Regions from separate parts of the Oceanobacillus caeni genome, predicted to be linked through region 2. Evidence: a T-box and tRNA genes for the amino acid it is inferred to sense, from the RefSeq annotation. Region 2 holds a T-box; the other regions hold tRNA genes.
What was found. A T-box is a leader RNA that pairs with one kind of tRNA and senses whether it is charged. The one in region 2 lies ahead of ileS (isoleucine--tRNA ligase), so its partner is inferred to be a tRNA-Ile.
Positions count from the first base shown of each region.

Region 1: it has a tRNA-Ile gene. The T-box ahead of ileS (isoleucine--tRNA ligase) is inferred to sense a tRNA for this amino acid. The anticodon was not compared.
Region 3: it has a tRNA-Ile gene. The T-box ahead of ileS (isoleucine--tRNA ligase) is inferred to sense a tRNA for this amino acid. The anticodon was not compared.

Region 1 is NZ_JBHTKV010000027.1:801-8,976, forward strand. Features, by position in the region: gene ACFQ18_RS14860 (hypothetical protein) at 1-31, opposite strand, end outside; tRNA gene ACFQ18_RS14865 (tRNA-Ile) at 985-1,058, opposite strand; tRNA gene ACFQ18_RS14870 (tRNA-Gly) at 1,072-1,145, opposite strand; tRNA gene ACFQ18_RS14875 (tRNA-Pro) at 1,331-1,407, opposite strand; tRNA gene ACFQ18_RS14880 (tRNA-Arg) at 1,415-1,491, opposite strand; tRNA gene ACFQ18_RS14885 (tRNA-Leu) at 1,524-1,607, opposite strand; tRNA gene ACFQ18_RS14890 (tRNA-Lys) at 1,620-1,692, opposite strand; tRNA gene ACFQ18_RS14895 (tRNA-Gln) at 1,824-1,898, opposite strand; tRNA gene ACFQ18_RS14900 (tRNA-Asp) at 1,905-1,981, opposite strand; tRNA gene ACFQ18_RS14905 (tRNA-Glu) at 1,994-2,065, opposite strand; tRNA gene ACFQ18_RS14910 (tRNA-Ser) at 2,077-2,167, opposite strand; tRNA gene ACFQ18_RS14915 (tRNA-Asn) at 2,172-2,246, opposite strand; gene ACFQ18_RS14920 (SprT family protein) at 2,650-3,108, opposite strand; gene ACFQ18_RS14925 (catalase) at 3,443-4,927, shown strand; gene ACFQ18_RS14930 (Tex family protein) at 4,988-7,147, opposite strand; gene ACFQ18_RS14935 (indirect negative regulator of sigma-B activity) at 7,522-8,124, opposite strand; gene sigB (RNA polymerase sigma factor SigB) at 8,121-8,176, opposite strand, start outside.
Region 2 is NZ_JBHTKV010000004.1:147,925-156,100, forward strand. Features, by position in the region: gene ACFQ18_RS05160 (YlmC/YmxH family sporulation protein) at 1-88, shown strand, start outside; gene pgeF (peptidoglycan editing factor PgeF) at 158-967, shown strand; gene ACFQ18_RS05170 (YggS family pyridoxal phosphate-dependent enzyme) at 1,020-1,691, shown strand; gene ACFQ18_RS05175 (cell division protein SepF) at 1,785-2,216, shown strand; gene ACFQ18_RS05180 (YggT family protein) at 2,220-2,486, shown strand; gene ACFQ18_RS05185 (YlmH family RNA-binding protein) at 2,518-3,294, shown strand; gene ACFQ18_RS05190 (DivIVA domain-containing protein) at 3,397-3,900, shown strand; T-box leader at 4,002-4,225, shown strand; gene ileS (isoleucine--tRNA ligase) at 4,350-7,100, shown strand; gene lspA (signal peptidase II) at 7,318-7,788, shown strand; gene ACFQ18_RS05205 (RluA family pseudouridine synthase) at 7,785-8,176, shown strand, end outside.
Region 3 is NZ_JBHTKV010000051.1:331-6,807, forward strand. Features, by position in the region: tRNA gene ACFQ18_RS17655 (tRNA-Asp) at 1-64, shown strand, start outside; tRNA gene ACFQ18_RS17660 (tRNA-Thr) at 68-143, shown strand; tRNA gene ACFQ18_RS17665 (tRNA-Lys) at 159-231, shown strand; tRNA gene ACFQ18_RS17670 (tRNA-Leu) at 240-328, shown strand; tRNA gene ACFQ18_RS17675 (tRNA-Gln) at 337-411, shown strand; tRNA gene ACFQ18_RS17680 (tRNA-His) at 516-591, shown strand; tRNA gene ACFQ18_RS17685 (tRNA-Ile) at 607-680, shown strand; tRNA gene ACFQ18_RS17690 (tRNA-Ser) at 703-795, shown strand; tRNA gene ACFQ18_RS17695 (tRNA-Phe) at 816-891, shown strand; tRNA gene ACFQ18_RS17700 (tRNA-Gly) at 918-991, shown strand; tRNA gene ACFQ18_RS17705 (tRNA-Ile) at 1,003-1,076, shown strand; tRNA gene ACFQ18_RS17710 (tRNA-Arg) at 1,137-1,210, shown strand; tRNA gene ACFQ18_RS17715 (tRNA-Asn) at 1,221-1,292, shown strand; gene ACFQ18_RS17720 (hypothetical protein) at 1,324-1,545, opposite strand; gene ACFQ18_RS17725 (hypothetical protein) at 1,671-1,868, opposite strand; cyclic di-AMP (ydaO/yuaA leader) riboswitch at 1,975-2,119, opposite strand; gene ACFQ18_RS17730 (hypothetical protein) at 2,158-2,373, opposite strand; gene ssuE (NADPH-dependent FMN reductase) at 3,062-3,601, shown strand; gene ACFQ18_RS17740 (hypothetical protein) at 4,016-4,378, opposite strand; gene ACFQ18_RS17745 (cysteine hydrolase family protein) at 4,628-5,284, shown strand; partial or broken gene ACFQ18_RS17750 (Uma2 family endonuclease) at 5,675-5,971, shown strand; gene ACFQ18_RS17755 (hypothetical protein) at 6,071-6,232, shown strand; gene ACFQ18_RS17760 (ACT domain-containing protein) at 6,401-6,477, opposite strand, start outside.

The sequences.
Region 1 (8,176 bases), on a different contig from region 2:
CAACAAATATGTAAATATATTTTTTCTTCATTCTATCCCCCTTTATTTATTTTTCTTTAGGCAAAGCGTAACATTTTTTCCCATTAATTGGGTATAATTAATTTGAAATTTTATTATTAATTCACCCATTCTAGGTTGATGTAAATGAACCTCCCCTTTTTTCTTGAACACATTATTGATATTCACACTCCTGAACTAAGTAATGATAATGACTCCAAATGCCGTCTAGATTTAAGTAACAAAGGCTGTGGTTTTTAATCTACAATAAAAATAAGAAGACTTTCATCATTGGGAATTCCTTCATCCCCAATGATGGTTAGTCACACTTATCGGATCTTTACGGGTAGTTAATCTCCCACCCACCTCCTTTGTTTCCTAGGGGGGTTCTGGGCTAACAATTAAAAGCCTTTGAATTATTCAACAGAAACAACAAATTAGGAGAAATAAAAAAGAAATTCCTATCAATAAGGGTTAGAATAAAGGTAGTATCGCACTTAACCTTTCTAGGAGGAGAGCATTGTATTCCGTCAGTTTATGAACAAACAAAAAAATAGAGCCATAGTTTGAAATTTTTTTCAAACCACGACTCCACCCTCACAAGTTGTGTATATGGTAACATAGAACTTTCAAATAAAAAGTTTAATACTCGGAGTACACAGAAAATACTTTTAAAGTTAATTTCAAGTTGTTGGAAACTAATTTAAACGGAAAAACATTCACCGAAAAATTCATTCATCATATTAAAGACGAAATAAAGGTATATTTCTACATATCTAATAATCTAGGTATCGTCTTTATTATCAATTGAGAGGAAAACATGAAAGGTACTACAAAGTATATAGCTTCGAGGGATAATTATTATAAGAAAAGAAAAACAGCCGTCATCTTGTCGATGTAAGTATAGGAACAAATCTAGTTATGAGGTAACCTAGGTCCCCTAAAATTACAGTAGATACAAGAGGACGAGCCGAATGTCTTGTTGGATGGGCCTGAGTGGACTTGAACCACCGACCTCACGCTTATCAGGCGTGCGCTCTAACCAGCTGAGCTACAGGCCCATTATAAAAATAATGGAGCGGGTGATGGGAATCGAACCCACGACATCAGCTTGGAAGGCTGAGGTTATACCATTTAACTACACCCGCGCAATATAATAAATTTGTACTTCAGATTCAATCTCGACCAACATGCCTCTCCATCTACAAGCCTATTCAAGGAAGTCAATACTTCGAGGCAACTCGTAGATTATTCGGTAGAAGTGTCGCTCGTGGCTGAGGTTATACCATTTAACTACACCCGCATATATAATAGATTGATAGAAAAGTAATAATGGTCGGGAAGACAGGATTCGAACCTGCGACCCCATGGTCCCAAACCATGTGCTCTACCAAGCTGAGCTACTTCCCGATAATAATGGCGCGCCCGAGAGGAGTCGAACCCCTAACCTCTTGATCCGTAGTCAAACGCTCTATCCAATTGAGCTACGGGCGCAATAATGTAATAAAATAAATTATAGTTCATGATGCGGTCGAGAGGACTTGAACCTCCACGGGATTAACTCCCACTAGGCCCTCAACCTAGCGCGTCTGCCATTCCGCCACGACCGCAAATATTAAAAGTGAGCCATGAAGGATTCGAACCTTCGACCCTCTGATTAAAAGTCAGATGCTCTACCGACTGAGCTAATGGCTCGTAATATTTAAAGGTTTTAGTTCTTTTCATAAAAAAATACTATTGCATCAATAGTATTTAAGACCCGCCATTAAACTCTAACAATACATGTAAAGCAGATTAATATAAGGAATTAATACAAAAAGAAAAAATGGCTGGGCCACTAGGATTCGAACCTAGGGTACACGGGATCAAAACCCGATGCCTTACCGCTTGGCTATGGCCCAATTGAATGGCGGTCCGGACGGGACTCGAACCCGCGACCTCCTGCGTGACAGGCAGGCATTCTAACCAACTGAACTACCGGACCTATTTATAAAGATGACCCGTACGGGATTCGAACCCGTGTTACCGCCGTGAAAGGGCGGTGTCTTAACCGCTTGACCAACGGGCCACTATGTAAAGTGGCGGAGAAGGAGGGATTTGAACCCTCGCGCCGCTATCGCGACCTACACCCTTAGCAGGGGCGCCTCTTCAGCCTCTTGAGTACTTCTCCAATATGGCTCCACAGGTAGGATTCGAACCTACGACCGATCGGTTAACAGCCGATTGCTCTACCACTGAGCTACTGTGGAATAAAATTAATTCTTCTATATTCTACTGCATTAACATATGTCTATTTTCAACATTTATTATTAGCAGCGACGTTTTATATAATAAACGATTTAAAGTGGATTGTCAACTGTTTATTAAGATTTTTTTATCATCGCAAAACTTAAAAATAAAAAATCCGAAACAGCTTTATTAATTTATCATGGATAAAAAAATCCGTCAACATTTTTGTAAAAGTTGTAGGAAAACAACGTAAGTCCGCTTTTCCTAGTTACCATCTTTCATAAAGGATTCACTAACACGCATCCTTATAAGGTATAAGTTATTTTTAAGAAAGTTTTATTTTCAACATGTACAGACTTACTTTCTACATAAGTGTAACTTTCGCAGAAGCTAATAACGAACGCCAGTATTTCAAAAACGTTTTTATTCTTCCATTAATATAAGCCTACCTCTACATTTACCGCACCTATATTTATTTGTATCTACTCTACGCTTTCTCTTATATTCATAGTGACAGTCTTTACATTTATATAAGTACTTATACATATTTGCTTGTGAAGGCAAAGGTTTGCAATGCCTTGGAGATCCGGTCTTTTTTAATAATCTCTTAAAATCTGCATCTCCGTGTTTATACCCTTTTCCCTCTATATGTAAATGATAATGACATAATTCATGCTTAATGATTCCGATAAATTCACCAGTTTCCGTCTCTACAGCATATTTTGGATTTAACTCAATTAATCTTTCAGAAGGTAAATACCTACCTCCTGTTGTACGTAAACGATGGTTAAAAACCACCTTGTCTGTGTAAGGTTTACCGAAGAATTTCAACGATATATCATTAACCAAATTAAATAATGATTTCTCATTTAATGGATCCATTTGAAAACACCTCATTATACTTCTATATCTTATCATATCATAAAAGTAAGTTATATAATCATTTGTTAGTGACCTTTAAATAACTTTCACTCTTACCAATAACATTTACTTGTTTAAAATTATTGTAATTAAATATTGATTTTTAATTGTAATGTATTATAATATGAATTGGGAGTGATTTTAATCCATTCCCGATTATCACATTAAGTGATAATCGTCCTTTTCAATTCATATGGATTTAAATATATACACACTACATAGATTTAAGGTTAAATCTATCAAAGTAGTAATCTTAGATTGCAAGAATAACTATTATTCGGAAGGAGATAATACAATGAGTGAAGAAAAGAAAAAACTAACTACCGCATTTGGTGCTCCAGTACCTAATGATGATGATGTTAAAACGGCAGGTAAACGCGGTCCACTATTAATGGAGGACTTCTGGTTTATTGAAAAGCTTGCACATTTCGATAGAGAAGTAATTCCTGAACGCCGTATGCATGCAAAAGGTTCCGGTGCATATGGAACATTTACCGTAACGAATGATATTACTAAATATACAAAAGCGGATATTTTCTCCGAAGTTGGTAAGAAGACGGATATGTTCATTCGCTACTCCACTGTAGCTGGTGAACGTGGTGCACCAGACGCTGATCGAGATATTCGCGGTACAGCAATGAAGTTCTATACAGAGGAAGGTAACTGGGACTTAGTTGGGAACAACACTCCTGTTTTCTTCATGAGAGATCCTAAGAGATTTCCAGATTTAAACCATGTTGTTAAACGCGATCCAAAAACAAATATGCATAGTTCACAAGCAAACTGGGATTTCTGGACATCACTTCCTGAAGCACTTCACCAAGTAACGATTGTAATGAGTGACCGAGGAATTCCAGCAAGCTACCGAAATATGAATATGTTCAGTAGCCATGCGTACAGTTTAATTAATGCAAATAATGAGCGTGTATGGGTGAAATTCCACTTTAAAACACAACAAGGTATTAAAAACCTAACAGATCAAGAGGCTGAAGTTTTAAGAGGTAAAGAACCAGATAGCCATCAAAAAGATTTATATCATGCTATTGAAAATGGGGACTATCCAAAATGGACCATGTACATTCAAGTCATGACAGAAGAACAAGCAAAGGAATTGCCGTACAATCCATTTGACTTAACAAAAGTTTGGTATAAAAAAGACTTCCCTTTAATTGAAGTTGGGGAAGTTGAACTTAATCGTAATCCTGAAAACTATTTTGAAGAAGTGGAGCAAGCTGCATTCGCACCAACCAACATCGTTCCTGGTATTGGATTCTCACCAGATAAAATGTTACAAGGTCGCCTGTTCTCATACGGGGATGCACAACGTTATCGTTTAGGTGTAAACCACTGGCAAATCCCAGTTAACTATCCGAAGAACGCAAAGAATTTCCATCCTTACCACAGAGATGGTCAAGGAAGAGTAATCCCTGCTTCTGGTGGTCGAATCTCCTACTCTCCAAATAGTTATGGAGAATGGCAAGACAGTAAAGAACATCAAGATCCATTATACGATGGTGGCGGAATCGGATACTATGATTTCCGTGAAGACGATGATCTTTACTTCGAACAACCTGGTAAGTTATTTAACCTAATGTCTGAAGAGCAACAAAACCAATTATTCGGAAATACTGCTCGTGCAATGGAAGGAACAACAAAGGACATCCAATTACGACATATTACCAACTGTTACAAAGCTGATCCTAAATATGGTGAAGGTGTTGCAAAAGCTTTAGGAATTTCCCTAAGTGAAGTAGAAGCTGCAATTGGTGTAGAAAAATAAACCACAAAAAACCAAGGTGAACTAAAATGTCACCTTGGTTTTTTTCATTATCTAATTCCATTACTTCTCATTCCGTACCATCGATAAAGCAACTCTTCCTTTATCCACATCAATATCTTCTACCCATACGGTAACAACATCCCCGACTGATGCAATATCCATTGGGTGTTTGACAAACTTATTCGCCATTTTTGATATGTGTACAAGCCCATCCTGTTTGACACCAACATCGACAAACACACCAAAGTCTACCACGTTACGAACTGTACCTTGCAATTCCATACCCGGTTTCAGATCTTCTAATGTCATGACATTTTGTTTCAATAATGGTTGTGGAAAGTCATCACGCGGGTCTCTTTCTGGACGACTTAATGCATTTAAGATGTCTACTAAAGTAGGTTCTCCAATTTCTAATTGTTCCGCTACTTCTTTTTTATCCAATCCATTTATTTTATCTCGGATTTTTTCTGTCCCAATATCACTTATCGTACAGTCCATCATTTCTAAAAGTCTTTCTATACTAGGATAGCTTTCTGGGTGAATGGGAGTTCTATCCAATGGATTCGCTCCATCAATAATGCGTAAAAATCCAATAGCTTGTTCATAAGTCTTCGCACCAAGTCTTGGTATTTTCTTCAATTCTTGACGCTTCGTAAATTTCCCCTCTTCATTTCTGCGTTTCACAATATTATTTGCAACGGTTTTGCTTAAGCCTGAAACATATTGTAATAAAGAAGAAGATGCTGTATTCACATTTACACCCACTTGGTTTACGGCTGTTTCTACAACAAAGGTTAATGACTCATTTAATGCTTTTTGGCTTACATCATGTTGATACTGACCGACACCAATTGATTTAGGATCGATTTTCACAAGTTCTGCCAATGGATCTTGTACACGGCGCGCTATAGAGGCTGCACTCCGCTGTTCTACTTGTAGGTCAGGAAATTCCTCACGGGCAAGTTCTGAAGCAGAATACACACTTGCTCCAGCTTCATTAACAATGATGTAAGGTATGCTTAGCTGATTGTTAGAGATAACATCTGAAATAAATTGTTCGGTTTCTCTTGATGCTGTTCCATTTCCAATCGCTACTAATTCAATATGAAACTTCCTTACGATTTCCATAACTATTTTCTCAGATCCAACTACATCATTCTTTGGTGCAGTCGGATACATGACCCCAACATCAAGTACCTTTCCAGTTTCATCCACCACAGCTAATTTACAACCTGTACGATAGGCCGGATCGACACCAAGAATCGTTTTTCCTTTTAATGGCGGCTGTAATAATAGATTTTTTAAATTTACTGCAAAGACATCAATCGCTTGTTCTTCTGCTTTTTCAGTTAAGCTCGCTCTAATCTCTCTTTCAATGGATGGTTGTATTAAACGCTTATAACTATCTTCTATTGCCGCCTTCAATATTGCCTTGATTTCTTCGTTTGTTTGTTTTTTAATGACTTTATTCTGTAAAAATTCATGAATTCGTTCTACAGGTGGTTCAATGGATACCTTTAATATATCTTCCTTTTCCCCACGATTTAATGCTAGGATTCGATGGGAAACAAGCGAGCGAACCGCTTCATGATATTCATAGTACATGCCATAAACACGTTTTTCATCTTTTTCTTCATCTTTTACTTCTGATTCAATCATTCCTCGCTTAAATGTTTCTTCCCGAATATAATCACGAAACTCCGCATCATCTGAAATCCATTCGGCGATAATATCATTTACTCCCGCCAATACATCTTCCACCGTATGTAATTCGTGTTCTTCAGAGAAGTATTTTTGCGCTTCTTCTTCTACTTGAGCAATCTCTTGGTCCCAAATTAATTCAGCAAGAGGCTCTAGCCCCTTTTCTTTTGCAATCGTTGCTTTTGTTCTTCTCTTTTGTTTATACGGACGATATAGATCTTCCACTCTTTGCAGTTGGGTTGCGGCTTTTATTTCCTTTTCTAAGTCATCAGTTAATTTCCCTTGTTCCTCTATAATCCGAAGAACTTCTTGTTTTCTTTCTGATAAATGGACCGCATATTGATACCTGTCTTGAATATTTTTAATCTGAACTTCATCAAGTCCACCAGTAACTTCTTTCCGATACCTGGCAATAAAAGGGACTGTATTTCCTTCACTTAATAATTCAATAACCTTTTCCACAATATTGACTTTTACTTCTGTATCTTTAGCTACTAGTCCTACAATATCTTGTTCCATATCTACTGCCATTGATAAGCCTCCTTAAGCAATCATTAGAAAACTTGGCACCCACTATTAGGCTGGGTAGACGCCATAGTTACACTTATGCAAATCTATACGGTGGGGCAAGTAATCGGAGCCCCAAACAGGAAAGATCTTTATACTTTCCTTCCTGCAAAGACGTACAACCTCCCTATATCTTACCACATTGTGTTTTAACGTGAACTTTTTAAAAAACTAAGCATCCCCAAGCCTTTTGGGAGGTGCTTAGCTGCTCCAAGGCGGACCTTTACGGTGGGGCGAGTATTCTGGCTCCAGTCAGGAAGTTTTTCACACTGCCTGTCTGCCAAACATGAAAAAAGACCGACACCCCTACTCTAATGTCAGCCATCTTACGCATCTCTATAACTCATTGCTATTAACGTTGTATCATCAGAACGATCCTCTTTGCTTATGAATTTATAAGCCCTCGTTATACTCTCCACATCTTTCTTATTCTCAAAGGATAACTTGGTTAATTCACTATCCAGTACCCCATCAGAAAACATAATAAAATTCGAAATTCCTTCAAGTTTTCCCCTTATTACTTTACATGGCCTTTTAAAACCACCTAAATAACCTGTATTAGGAATACTACGTTTTTTCTTTCCGCGAATAACTTGTAATATCCCGATGTTTCCGACAGAAGAAAAAGAATAAGAACGTTGACTAAAATCCATTTTTAATATTCCTAATACAACTCCTCGTTTCCCTATTAATTGTTCATTGGCCTTGGATAGGATTTGTTCTACTTCAACATCCGGGTTCTTTTTTATAATATCTATGACAATTTCAGATGATTCGTTTGCATATTTTCCACTACCAAGACCATCTGCTAGCGCACAAATGAACCCTTTCTCTGTTTCTTTGTAGAAGTAACTATCTCCGCAATAATAATTGCCATTTTTCGGTTTTTGGAAGATAGAAACTTCTATTTTGTTATTTGTAAAACTCAATCGAAAACCTCCGTACTATTAGATTGAATGGCTTCTCGCAACCTTCTTAAAG
Region 2 (8,176 bases):
TATCATTGCATGGAATCAGATTGTTCGTATCGGATCAGATGTTATATTAGTTAGAGAAGCAAATGGTCCGCTTTTACTAACCCAATGACATTTAATAGCAAATTTTTCAGTAAGATATGATAAAATATAACAAATAAAAGATTTCGGGAGGATAATAATGTCTGAAGTTTTTCAACAAAAAGACCAATCTTTTTTACAAATTGAAAAATGGCGTCAATTAAATGAAAAATTAATAGTAGGTTTTACAACTAGAAATGGAGGAGTAAGTGATCCTCCATTTCAGTCACTTAACCTTGGATTGCATGTTCCCGATAATCAAGAAGATATAATAAAAAATAGGGAAACTTTAGCTAATAAGTTAAACATACCTCTTGAAAATTGGGTTGCTGGTGAACAAGTACATGATACTGCAGTACAATTGATAACAGTAGACGATAAAGGCAAAGGATCACGTGATTATTCTAATTCGATTCATGGGGTTGATGGATTAATTACTGGTCATAAAGGTATTCTACTTACCGCATTTTTTGCTGATTGTGTCCCACTATTCTTTTTTGATCCCGTTACTGAAATGATTGGGATTGCACATGCTGGATGGAGAGGGACAGTTAATGGAATGGCAAGGTCAATGGTACAAGCCATGAAAGATCAGGGAGTCAATGAATCGAATCTCTTAGTTGTAATTGGGCCATCTATTTCCCAAGAAATGTATGAGGTAGATGAAAAGGTTATAGACAACATAGAAGACAAGATTCGCCAAAAATGTGTAGTACCTAGTAGAAATAAACGGTATTTATTAGATTTAAAGAAATTAAATGTAGAAATCCTTTTACAAAGTGGCGTATTACGTCATAATATAGATGTGACAAATTATTGCACTTATAAAGATAAATCGTTATTTTTCTCTCATCGAAGGGATAAGGGAAAAACGGGGAGAATGTTAGGTTTCCTTGGGATTATATCTTAATACAAGAGAGATCCTTTTTGAACACGTAATACTAGGGGGATTATGGATAACAATGGATGTAGTTTCAAATTTAAAAGAAATTCAAGAAAATATAAAATTGGCTTGTGAAAAAAGTAATCGGAAAATAGATGAAATAACGGTTATTGGTGTAACGAAATATGTTACAATAGAACGAGCGGAGGAGACAATTGACGCAGGAATTAAAAATCTTGGTGAAAATCGTAATGAAGGATTTATAGAAAAGCATGAAGTCATTGGCAAAAAGGCTACATGGCACTTTATTGGAACATTACAAACTCGAAAAGTAAAAGACATTATTGAAAAAATAGATTATCTTCATTCGCTTGATCGTCTATCTTTAGCAAAAGAGGTAAATAAAAGATCCGAAAAACCTGTGAATTGTTTTGTGCAGGTGAATGTTAGCGGCGAAGAGTCTAAACACGGACTAGCACCTGAAAACGTCTTAGACTTTATTGAAGAAATTAAAAATTACGAAAACATCTATGTCGTTGGCTTAATGACCATGGCACCTCATATTAAAGACAGAGAAAAAATAAAAGAAGTTTTTAAACGGTTGGCAAAATTAAGGGATCAAATTAGTCAGAAAAATTACTCACACGCTCCTTGTCATTATTTATCTATGGGTATGAGTAATGATTATGATATTGCAATTGAAGAAGGTGCAACCCATATAAGAATTGGAACGAAATTAGTTGGAAATTGATTTAAAAACATTGGATAGAGCTTGGTGAATACGATAAGCATTAAGATAGTTTTATACTTTCCAATCTGCTAATAATAAAATGGGGTGAAAGGCTTGAGTATTAAAAATAAGCTGAAAAGTTTCTTTGTAGAAGAAGACTACGAGTACGAATATGTAGACGAAGAGGAAATTCCGGAAAATAAATTTGTGGAAAAGCAAAAGAAAAACCAAAATGTCGTTAGTTTAGCAGCTATTCAGCAACCTAATTCTAAAGTAATTCTTTGTGAGCCGAGAACATATAACGAAGCACAAGAAATTGCAGATAATATTGTAAGTAAACGTGCTGTTGTAATAAACTTACAAAGGGTTGATCGAAATCAAGCTAAACGAATTGTGGATTTCCTAAGTGGTACTGTTTATGCTTTAAATGGAGATATTCAAAAGCTAGGTTCCGAAACATTCCTATGTACACCTGAAAATATTGATGTATCTGGCACGATAACAGATACTTTAATTAATGAAGATGACTATGATAAAGGATGGTAGTAGATGTATCAGTTGTTACAAATTTTAAATTTAGCCCTCAATATATATAGTTGGGGAATTATTATTTATATTTTCATGTCCTGGTTTCCAGAGGCAAGAGAATCTACTTTTGGGGAACTCCTAAGTAAAATTTGCGAACCTTATTTAGAAGTATTTCGAAGATTCATACCACCGCTTGGGATGATAGATTTTTCACCGATTATCGCAATCTTTGTTTTGCATATGGCTAGAGTAGGGTTATTTGAATTCTTTAGAATGTTCGTATTCTAAAAAGTAAATGATGTGATTTTAGGAGTTTACAATGGATATATACCAGCATTTTCGAAAAGAAGAACATGGATTTATCGATCAAGTCCTGTCATGGAAAGAGCAAGTTGAAAGAACATTTAGCCCAAAATTAACAGATTTCCTTGACCCTAGAGAACAACAAATTATTGAAATGCTGATCGGAACGAATCATGATGATTTGAAATTGTCATTTTTCGGTGGCAGTAATCATAATGAAAGAAAACGAGCGATTATTGCTCCATTTTATGAAGAAATTACACAAGAATCTTATCAGCTTAGTCTGCTACAAGCTAACTACCATGAAAAATTTATCACCCTGGAACATCGCGATGTAATGGGAACATTTTTGTCATTAGGCATTAAAAGAAAAAAATTAGGTGACATTTTTGCAGGGAATGGAAAAATTCAAATTGTAGTAGCGAAAGAAATTTCTACATATGTTCTAACAACTTTACACTCTATCAAGAAAGCTAACATAACGTTTGAGGAAATTCCGTTAATTCACTTCATTCAAATGAAAAACGAATGGACTGAATCCGAAAAAACGGTATCCTCGTTACGTTTGGATGCAGTTTTAAAGGAAATTTATCATATTTCTAGGAAAGATTCAGCTGAATGTATAAAAAAGCAACTTGTTAAAGTGAATTATAAGGTTGTGGAAGAAGTTAATTTTCCATTACAAGAAGGTGACTTAATTTCACTCCGTGGTAAAGGTAGAAGTAAGATAGTAAAAATGAATGGTCAATCAAAAAAGGAAAAATGGAAAATAACGATTGCTATTTTAAAGTGATTTTATATTTTTTGCAGGATAAAGGAATTTTTTGTCGAATAATAAAACTAGATTAAACTATTTTTAGTAACGTATTTTATTTACTTTAAGGAGGTGGCCAATGTGCCATTAACACCACTAGATATTCATAATAAAGAGTTTACGAAAAGTTGGCGGGGTTATGATGAAGATGAGGTCAATGAGTTTTTAGATCAAGTTATTAAAGACTATGAAATGGTTATTAGAGATAAAAAAGATTTACAGGAAAAGCTAAACCAATTAGAAGAGAAATTGGGTCATTTTACTAATATAGAAGAAACCTTAAATAAATCCATATTAGTCGCTCAAGAAACAGCTGAAGAAGTAAAGAACAGTGCTACCAAAGAGTCCAAATTAATTATTAAAGAAGCAGAAAAAAATGCGGACCGCATAATAAACGAAGCACTTAGTAAATCACGCCGAATCTCCATCGAAGTGGAAGAACTTAAAAAACAGGCTAAAGTTTTCCGTACACGATTAAAGATGTTAGTTGAGGCGCAATTAGAAATAGTTCAAACCGACGATTGGGACAAGCTTTTTTCAGAGGAAATGAGCGAAGAGCTTGAATTAGTTGAAAATAAATCTTAAATCTTGACGAATAAGAATATATTACATATAATTCTTAAAAAGGTTTTAAAAATGTGTGTTCAAAAAGGAAACTGGACTTTTTGAATAACCGCTAAAAAAGTTGAAATACGTTGAAGGAGACAGTATAAAGGCAAAATTACTGTTTAGCGATCTAGGGATGGTGGAAGCCTAGAGAGTAATGCTTTTAGAACATCACTCCAAAGTATCCATTATGAAACAAAGTAATTTTGGACGTGTTATTCCACGTTACGGAAATTGAGTGAATTTAAAATAACGTTTATTTTAAATTTATAAGGGTGGTACCGCGAGTCTTCTCGTCCCTTTTTGGGATTTGAGAGGGCTTTTTTTAACAGGTAAGAAAATTAATCTTTCACTATGTATAATTGAATTAGGACATTTGCTAAAGTTTATTTCTTTTCAGCAGACAAACTAAATAAGGAGGAAACCAAATGGATTACAAAGAAACGCTATTGATGCCGAAAACAGCATTTAAAATGCGTGGAAACTTACCAAATAAAGAACCTAAAAGACAAGAACAGTGGGAAGAAAATAACATATATGAGAAAGTACAAGAAAGAACGAAAGGAAGACCTTCATTCGTTTTACACGATGGCCCACCGTACGCTAATGGTAACTTACATATCGGGCACGCGATGAATAAAATCTTAAAAGATTTTATTATTCGTCATAAATCCATGACTGGCTATCATGCACCATATGTCCCAGGATGGGATACACATGGTTTACCTATTGAAGTGGCTTTAAGTAAGGGTAAAAAAGTAGATCGTAAAAAATTAAGTACCGCCGAATTTAGACAAATGTGTGCAGAGTACGCATTAAGACAAGTTGATGGGCAACGTGAACAATTTAAACAATTAGGTGTTCGTGGGGATTGGGATAATCCTTATCTGACCTTAACAAAAGATTTCGAAGCGGCTCAAATTCAAGTATTTGGTGAAATGGCTAAGAAAGGGTATATTTACAAAGGATTAAAACCTGTTTATTGGTCCCCTTCATCTGAATCTGCTTTAGCCGAAGCAGAGATTGAATACTATGATAAAAAATCACCTTCTATCTATGTTGCTTTTACGATTCAAGATGGGAAAGGCGTTCTTGAAGAAGGCGATAAAATTGTTATCTGGACAACTACACCATGGACCATCCCTGCAAACTTAGGTATTAGTCTCCATCCTGATATAGAATATGTTCGTGTACAAGTTGGAGACAACCGCTTCGTTGTTGCACAGGAATTATTAGAAACCGTTGCAGCAGAACTTGATTGGGAAAATCCAGAAGTTGTTAAAACTTTTAAAGGAAAAGATTTAGATAGAGCAGTAGCTAGACATCCGTTCTATGATCGTGATTCTATTGTAATGCTAGGTAAACATGTAACAACTGATGCAGGTACAGGCTGTGTTCATACTGCTCCAGGCCATGGGGAAGATGACTTTTATGTTGGTAAAGAGTACGGTTTAGAAGCTCTATCACCATTAGATGATAAAGGTGTATTTACGAAAGAAGCGCCTGGATTTGAGGGACTATTTTACGACGATGCTAATAAAGCTGTTACCGAGAAACTTGAAGAGGCTGGGGCTCTATTAAAACTAGGATTCATTAAACACTCGTATCCTCATGACTGGCGTACGAAGAAACCTACTATTTTCCGAGCAACATCACAGTGGTTTGCATCGATTAAAGATTTCAGACAAGATATTTTAGATGAAATCAAGAAAATTAACTGGTACCCAAGCTGGGGTGAAACAAGACTTTATAATATGGTCCGTGATCGCGAAGACTGGTGTATTTCTCGTCAACGAACATGGGGTGTACCAATCCCAGTATTTTATGGGGAAGATGGGACACCGATTATTACGGACGAAACGATTAATCATGTTTCTAAATTATTTGCTGAACATGGTTCCAATGTTTGGTTTGAAAGAGAAGCGAAAGATTTACTTCCAGAAGGCTTTACATCCGAACATAGTCCAAATGGTAAATTTACGAAAGAAACAGATATCATGGACGTATGGTTTGATTCAGGTTCTTCTCACCAAGCAGTTTTACTTCATAGAGAGGGACATAGAAGACCAGCTGATGTTTACCTAGAAGGTAGTGACCAGTATCGTGGTTGGTTCAACTCGTCTATTTCTACAGCTGTTGCAGTTACTGGACATGCACCATACAAAAACATCGTAAGTCATGGTTTTGCTCTTGACGGGGATGGACGTAAAATGAGTAAGTCTCTTGGTAATGTTATATTACCGTCTAAAGTATTAAAACAATATGGTGCAGATATTTTACGTCTTTGGGTAGCATCTGTAGACTACCAAGCTGATGTACGTATTTCTGATGATATATTAAGACAAATCTCTGAAAGCTATCGTAAAATCCGTAACACGTTCCGATTCATGCTTGGCAATTTAGCTGATTTCGATCCTAAGACTGATCTTGTTCAAGAAGAAGATTTAGAAGAAGTGGATCGTTATATGCTAAACCGACTACAGAAATTAATTTCCTCAGTTCGTGAAAGTTATGATAGATTCGAGTTTTCTCCAATCTATCATAGTATTCATAATTTCTGTTCTGTTGAATTAAGTTCTTTCTATTTAGACTTTGCAAAAGATATTTTATATATCGAAGCGAAAGATAATAAACGTAGAAGAAGTTTACAAACAGGTTATTATGAAATTCTTAAGTCTTTAGTTCAACTACTTTCACCAATTATCCCGCATACAGCGGATGAGGTATGGGAATTTATTCCTGGAGTAGAGGAAGAAAGTGTTCAATTAACGGATATGCCTGAGCCAAGAAAAATTTCTAATTTCAATGAAGAAAAATGGGATCAATTTATGAAGATTAGGGATGATGTACTAAAAGCTTTAGAAGAAGCTCGTAATAATAAAGTGATTGGTAAATCTTTAGAATCTAAGGTAACGATTGTCCCGAAAGACAACGAAACAAAAGAAGTATTAAATTCTATGGAACATTTACATCAACTGTTAATTGTATCAGAGGCAGTTGTTGCAGAATCCGCTGAAAATGCGAAGGAATATCGCTATACGGATGTTTTTGTTGAAAAACATCCTGCAGAAACTTGTGAACGTTGTTGGGTTTCCTCGGACACGGTTGGCGAGGATCATGATCATCCACATCTATGTACGCGTTGTGCAAGTATTGTTAAAGAGAACTATAGTGCATAAAGGAAATAAAAATACTCTCCATTATGGAGAGTATTTTTTAACAGTTAGGAAAGATATAAAAATCTTTACGTCTATATAAGTATAACTAAGGGACCTAACCTAATAGTGAATGCCAAGTTTTCTAATCCTATTCGACGATGGTTCTCTCACACTTGAAAATAAATGGATTAACATATAAGATGAAAAAGAACTTTGTATAGAATCGAGGGATGATGAGATGTATTGGTATTACATCATAGCTCTTTTCCTTATTGGAATGGATCAATTAACAAAATGGCTTATAGTTCGATCTATGGAAATCGGTGAAAGTATACCTATCATCGATGGCTTTTTTTACCTTACGTCACACCGAAACCAAGGTGCAGCCTGGGGTATCTTACAAGGGAAAATGTTGTTTTTCTATATTGTAACAGTAATTGTCATTATCGCTGTCGTATATTACATGAATAAATTTGCTAAAACTGATAAATGGTTAGGATTAGGGTTAAGCTTTATATTGGGTGGAGCACTTGGTAATTTTATTGATCGCATATTTCGAAAAGAAGTAGTAGACTTTTTTGATTTTTACATAATAAATTACAATTTTCCAATTTTCAATATTGCAGACTCGGCACTAACAATCGGTGTTATTTTTGTTATTATTGCTACGATTCTTGATGAAAGAAAGAAAGGAAGAACAAATAAATGAGTTCTTTTCGTCATATTATTACAGAAGAGCAAGCTAAAAAAAGAATAGATAAAGTTTTATCTGAACTTAACCTTGAAAATTCGCGTTCCCAAGTACAGTCCTGGATTCAAGATGGTTATGTAAAGGTGAACGGGATACAAGTAAAAGCAAATTATAAATGTCAACTTGATGATGAGCTTTCATGGGAAATCCCTGAAACAGAACCGTTAGAGTTAATACCAGAAGATATTCCTTTAGATATTATTTATGAAGATAGTGATTTGCTTGTAGTTAATAAACCAAAAGGAATGGTAGTCCATCCATCTGCTGGTCACCAAACAGGTACACTCGTTAATGCACTCCTTTATCATTGCCAAGATTTATCAGGTATTAATGGAGTAGAAAGACC
Region 3 (6,477 bases), on a different contig from region 2:
AGTTGGTTAGAATGCCTGCCTGTCACGCAGGAGGTCGCGGGTTCGAGTCCCGTCCGGACCGCCATATGCCGGCCTAGCTCAATTGGTAGAGCAACTGACTTGTAATCAGTAGGTTGGGGGTTCAAGTCCTCTGGCCGGCACCATAAAATTACAAGTACGAGCCATTAGCTCAGTCGGTAGAGCATCTGACTTTTAATCAGAGGGTCGAAGGTTCGAATCCTTCATGGCTCATCACATCTGCCGGGGTGGCGGAACTGGCAGACGCACAGGACTTAAAATCCTGCGGTAGGTGACTACCGTACCGGTTCGATTCCGGTCCTCGGCACCATGAAGTATTGGGCTATAGCCAAGCGGTAAGGCATCGGGTTTTGATCCCGTGTATCCTAGGTTCGAATCCTAGTAGCCCAGCCAATTATTCGGGAAGAACTTAGTGGGCGAGAACGTATGGTTTATACCCGTGAAGATCATGGGTTAAATACCCTCTGCTGCTATCAGAAATACATAGTTATAAGATGGCGGTCGTGGCGAAGGGGTTAACGCACCGGATTGTGGCTCCGGCATTCGTGGGTTCGATTCCCACCGGTCGCCCCATTAATTATTTATGATGGACCCTTAGCTCAGTTGGTTAGAGCTATCGGCTCATAACCGATCGGTCGCAGGTTCGAATCCTGCAGGGTCCATTTGTAGAAACCATAATAACGTGGAGGTATACCCAAGTCTGGCTGAAGGGATCGGTCTTGAAAACCGACAGGCGGGTCAAACCGCGCGGGGGTTCGAATCCCTCTACCTCCTCCATACATAAGAGTAAATTAGTTGGCTCGGTAGCTCAGTCGGTAGAGCAACGGACTGAAAATCCGTGTGTCGGCGGTTCGATTCCGTCCCGAGCCACCATCTTATTTATAATATTGACACGATATGCGGGTGTAGTTTAGTGGTAAAACCTCAGCCTTCCAAGCTGATGATGAGGGTTCGATTCCCTTCACCCGCTCCATTATTGATAGTGGGCCTGTAGCTCAGCTGGTTAGAGCGCACGCCTGATAAGCGTGAGGTCGGTGGTTCGAGTCCACTCAGGCCCATTACTAACATATAAAGTGATTGGTGTTTCAAATTCCATACATGAGTATGTTAATATAAGTGCGCCCTTAGCTCAGCAGGATAGAGCAACAGCCTTCTAAGCTGTGGGTCAGAGGTTCGAATCCTCTAGGGCGCGTATAGATTATTCCACAGTAGCTCAGTGGTAGAGCAATCGGCTGTTAACCGATCGGTCGTAGGTTCGAATCCTACCTGTGGAGCCTTTTTATATTATTTGGAAATGAATTCAATTCATTTTTTTACTTCCCGAATCTCTTCGTATATTTCGGTTAATACAATAATTTCCTCAATTAATGGTTCGATACGGAATAGTACGTCATCATTAATGATTTCTTTAGCTTGAAATTCTATTCCTCTATATACATAGGAAGAAACGATTTGTGCTTTTATGTAAGATAATATTCGTTTTAACTGTTGTCCGACAATTAAGCAAAAGCCTGCAGTAACAACCATACTCATAATCTTCTTTAAAAGTCCTTTACAGATAATAAATCATATTTGTTTATCAATATCGCTTGAATGAATTCCTTATAATAACATCTGCATTCATTATTGCTTGAGTAATATATTTGTATCCTTCATATTCCATAATTACGGGCACCACTGAATTTTTCATAATCTGCGAGATGAATTAACTCTGTTTCCACATCGAATATTTTTATTACTGTTCTTGTTGTTGAACCAACAATCGAACTTAATAATATGACAACCTTTAGCAAGCTATAATGCCCAACTCTTATTGCACGTCCGGCTATGATTTTCGCACGGCCTCTCATTCTAGTACCTGATCCGATATTTTTAAACAAATTAAAACGTGTCTACAGGTTCATTCATTGTACATGATCTGTAGACACGTATTTTTTTGGACGCCACAAGCTTCACCATCCTTCTCCATAACGCTTACGAGGTTAGCTGTCGGATTCGGGCCATTGAGTAGCCCTACCTTTTTTAAAAAAGGATTCACCCCTTGGATTCCATTGAATCCAGATGGTTCCCCCGCACACAGAGGTTTCGGCGATTTAGAAATTGGAAACTTTGTTGGTGGTATAAGAGGATTTCTTTCTTTTAGGAAACTATGGCATGCAAGTAAGCTTCTTCGATTTGCTCTGAATCAAAGTCATTATAGTAAATCACTTCACTAAGATACTTGCACCCTTTCATATTCTTAAAAGCTTCATTTGCCTCTTCTTGATTATTAAACTCAAACATATGAATATCGTTTTGTTCATAAACAGTAATAACCCACATTAAAGTTCCCTCACTTTGTAATAATAATTTCACGTAAAATTTCCCAATCACTTCGCCAATAATGTAAAATCTTTCTTTATTTGATCAAACGAGGCCTATAAAATCATCCCTCCCATTAGTGAAAATGACATTTATCAATCTTACTGTAACAAGATGATCATTCAATTTCAAGCGTTATTTATGAAAAAGTAAATAACTACTATTGTGTATTATTGTACATCACTATGGTTAATTGGCTTATAAGGTTTTTGACAAATTTGTTAAAGTGCTTTATAGAAAATATACAATTGTTTTAAGAATTAAGATCACTTGAAGCACGGATTATCATTGTTAGTTTAGATACGGTAAATGGTTAATTTTATGTTCAGGGAAAATCGCGTTTAACGATTAGAAGACCCTGTTATAGAATTTCTCTATAAGTGAAAGGATAAAAAATTATAACCCATCCTATTGTTGTTAGTTTGGAAGAATGCTATACTTATATTCAATAGACAAAACCAAGTAAATTAATTAGTATACTTGTGTATGGTTCGAAAAAATAAAAAAAGTGGGTATAATGCCGCCGACGGGTTTTTGTTAAGTATATCAGTTTTAGACGAGCAATATGATGATTATAGAAAATGTTATCCTAATTTTAGAAGAAAAAGCTTTAGCAAACTATTAAACGTGGAATCCCTTTTTGACTAGGGATCCCACTTATCGAAAAGAAAGGGGAATGGGTGTGAGTGATATTGTCATTGTTTCGGGAAGTCCTTCTTCTATATCAAAATCGGAACGTATTCTTTATTATCTAGGTGACTTAGTAAAACAGGAAGGATTTTTGATTAAACATATATCGGTAAAAGGCGTGGATGCGAAGGACTTACTTTTTGGAAACTTCGAAAGCCCGGAAATTAAGGAGATTGCAAGACGATTAGGGAAAGCCAAAGGTGTTATTGTTGGGTCCCCAGTGTACAAAGCTTCTTACTCTGGTGTGTTAAAAGCATTATTTGATATCCTTCCGCAAGATGTTTTGCAAGATACTCCAGTACTCCCAGTAATGACTGGTGGCAGTCCGTCTCATTTATTAGCATTGGAATATACATTGAAACCCTTACTAGCATCGATGAAAGGTCAAAACCTAAAAGGACTTTATTTTCAGGACAGCCAGTTAGATATGACAAGTGACCATCTGATTGCTGACGAGTCCATGTTAAATCGTACGAATAAACAAATAGAATATTTCTTAGGGAAAATAAGACGGGAACAACCTGTTTTTTAATAAGGCCTACGATAATAACGAGCAAAAACGCTCAGAAAAAAATTAAATCTGAGCGTTTTTTGATTTTGACATCTGACATCCCTTTCCTTTAGTTTTTTGGAAGAATGCCATTAGTAATTATCCCCAATACCCTGTTTAAAATGTTTACACATAAATATACTGCTATACAAACGATTACAAGAAAAATTATGTATTTAAAGATTATATTTAAAAAATACCCAGAAACCAAATTTCCTCCGTAGTATATAAGAATGAAAGCAAAAAGGACTGCAACAAGATAGGAAGCCCCAACGCTAAAAATCTGAAACCATGTAAGTTCCTTTAAAATTTTTTATTTAAAAATGACATACATAATTATTATAATGGACAAAGTCGAAATTAAAATATCTTTCATAAGATTCCTTTACATAAAAGTCAATTTTTTATTTCTACTAAAATAGTGACAATGATACTACAAATGCTACTAACAGTACCCAAAGCCCCGATAACTATTACCGAAGTACTAGGAATCATAAAACCTACTGGAACAAGTCCTAAAAAAGTTAAAACTATAAAGACTTGATAAATAGTAGAAATAATTTTTACCGCAAGATTATTAAAAAATGATAAAATTAAAGGTGGTAAGAATAGTACTACGAGTATTCCTAAAGATATCCACAGAATGAATGGTTCATCGAAAGAAACAGTATTAGGACCGGTTGGATTTTTAGCAGCTAAAAATAAGGCAACAATAGCTAAAACCATAGTTAACAAAACCATAGAAACTCTTTTTACCATAACAAATACTCCTTTTAGATTTCTAGTATTTAAATATAAAACACTCCACTTCTCCTTTATTAAAAAGTACCATACCCTACTATGTTTATACGTATTTCAAATCAAAATGTTTCATTTACAGTCAAAATATCGTTATTGCACTTGAAATAAATAGAAACCTTTGAACCTATATATCAGAATATTTCCATTTATATAGTGCCATCCGGTACAATGAATATATATGACGAAATAAAGTAAGGGGGAGGCCATTTGGATCTCAATAAAACCGCACTTTTATTAATGGATCTTCAAAAAGAAGAGGGAACTTCAGAAATTGAGGATATGGAAGGAATTCTTGATAACGCATCCGATCTTATTGAGGACTGTAGAGAAAAAGGGATACCTATTATCTATACGCGACATATTAATCGTGCGGATGCAGTTGGACTTGCGGCTGGTGAACCGTTAAACGAAAATGGTGAACCAATTTATTACCATTCTAAGTCTATTTCAATTGAAATTGCCGACGAGATTAAACCGGAACAAGGCGATATTATTATTGATAAACACCGGTACAGTGGGTTTTATGAATCTAATTTAGAACTGGTACTTAAAAACCTCCATATTAAGCATCTAGTCGTTGGCGGTGTTCTAACCGACTGCAGTGTGCTGTCAACGGTAATGGATGCGTATTATCGTGATTATCAGGTAAATTTAGTGAAGGATATTTGTGGATCAACATCAGAAGGAGCTCATATGGCCTCCATTTTAATGATGGCCAATAGGGTATACAACCTACAAATCTATGATACAGACCAAATTAGGAAAATGCTGAATGATGAGGATTATGAAGTTTGGGAAACGGATGAACCAGATGAATTAAAATTCAATCCAGAAAATTTAAGAAAGACATTTTCAAAGCTGTAAAATAACAAGGGAAAGCAGTATGTAACAGGTTCAGTTATTATTAAAGTGATCTAAAGGAAGATGTTCAATGTTTTCGGTTATGATAATATGTTGATAGTATAAGCTGAAATGAAGGATTTAATGGTCATTCCGAATGAAAAAGAGAAATATTCATATGCCGATTATCTAACATAGGATGAAGGTAAAAGGTTTGGGTTAATTGATGGGGAACTTTTTATATGTTCCTGTCCCTTCACGTAGGCATCAACAAGTTCTCAGGGAATTATCTACGGCTTTTTCAGTCTTTCTCCAAGAAAAGGAATGCGAAGTATTTTTTGCGCCTTTCGATGTACGATTATTAGTGGATAACAAAGAGGACGATGATATAAATAATGTAGTCAACCCGATTTATATGTTGTAAGTGATCAAGAAAAGCTTGACGACAGGGGTTGTAATGGAGCCTCAGATATGATCATCGAAATACTTTTACCTTCATCTGTTAAGTTAGACCGTTGGAAGAAATATCAGCTTTACGAAAAAGCAGGAGTAAAAGAGTGTTGGATTGTTGATCCGGTTAACAAATCTGTAGAAATACATCTTTTAATTGGTAAACAATACAAATTTCAAGGAGTCTTAACAAAAGGTGATAATATTTCCGTTAATGTTTTAACAGGTTTGAAATTAGACCTAAATCAAATATTTGTATAGTCCTTGGACCGTTTCATAATTTCTGTCACGCGTACAAAGGTGGCAATAAGAGGAGATGCCCCCTGCATAGATGAATGGGATTAATGAGGAGGACAGATGATGGATAACCAATATTTTGTAGGATGGGGTACACTTGCTTTGATAAACGCTGCACTTGCACAAGGGAAGAATAGAACGGGATTAAACTGGTTTTTGCTCTCTCTTGTATTAGGTCCATTGGCAACACTAATTTTGTTATTTGTTGAAAAGAGAGAACAGTAGTACTAAAATGATAATCTCCAATACCTGTAAGAACAGATGAATATTCAAACCTTTTACAGGTTAAAGAATGTTTCAAATAAGAGTCAACAGTATAACAAAAAGGAAAAGGACCATCTAATAGTCAAAACACTGATTAATTAGATGTCCTATATTATCTAACACATATGATCAAACCGAAACACCAGCAAAAAATTCACGATGAAGAGCCGCAACAGCTTTTGGTTCATCATGAGCCTTTACACCTA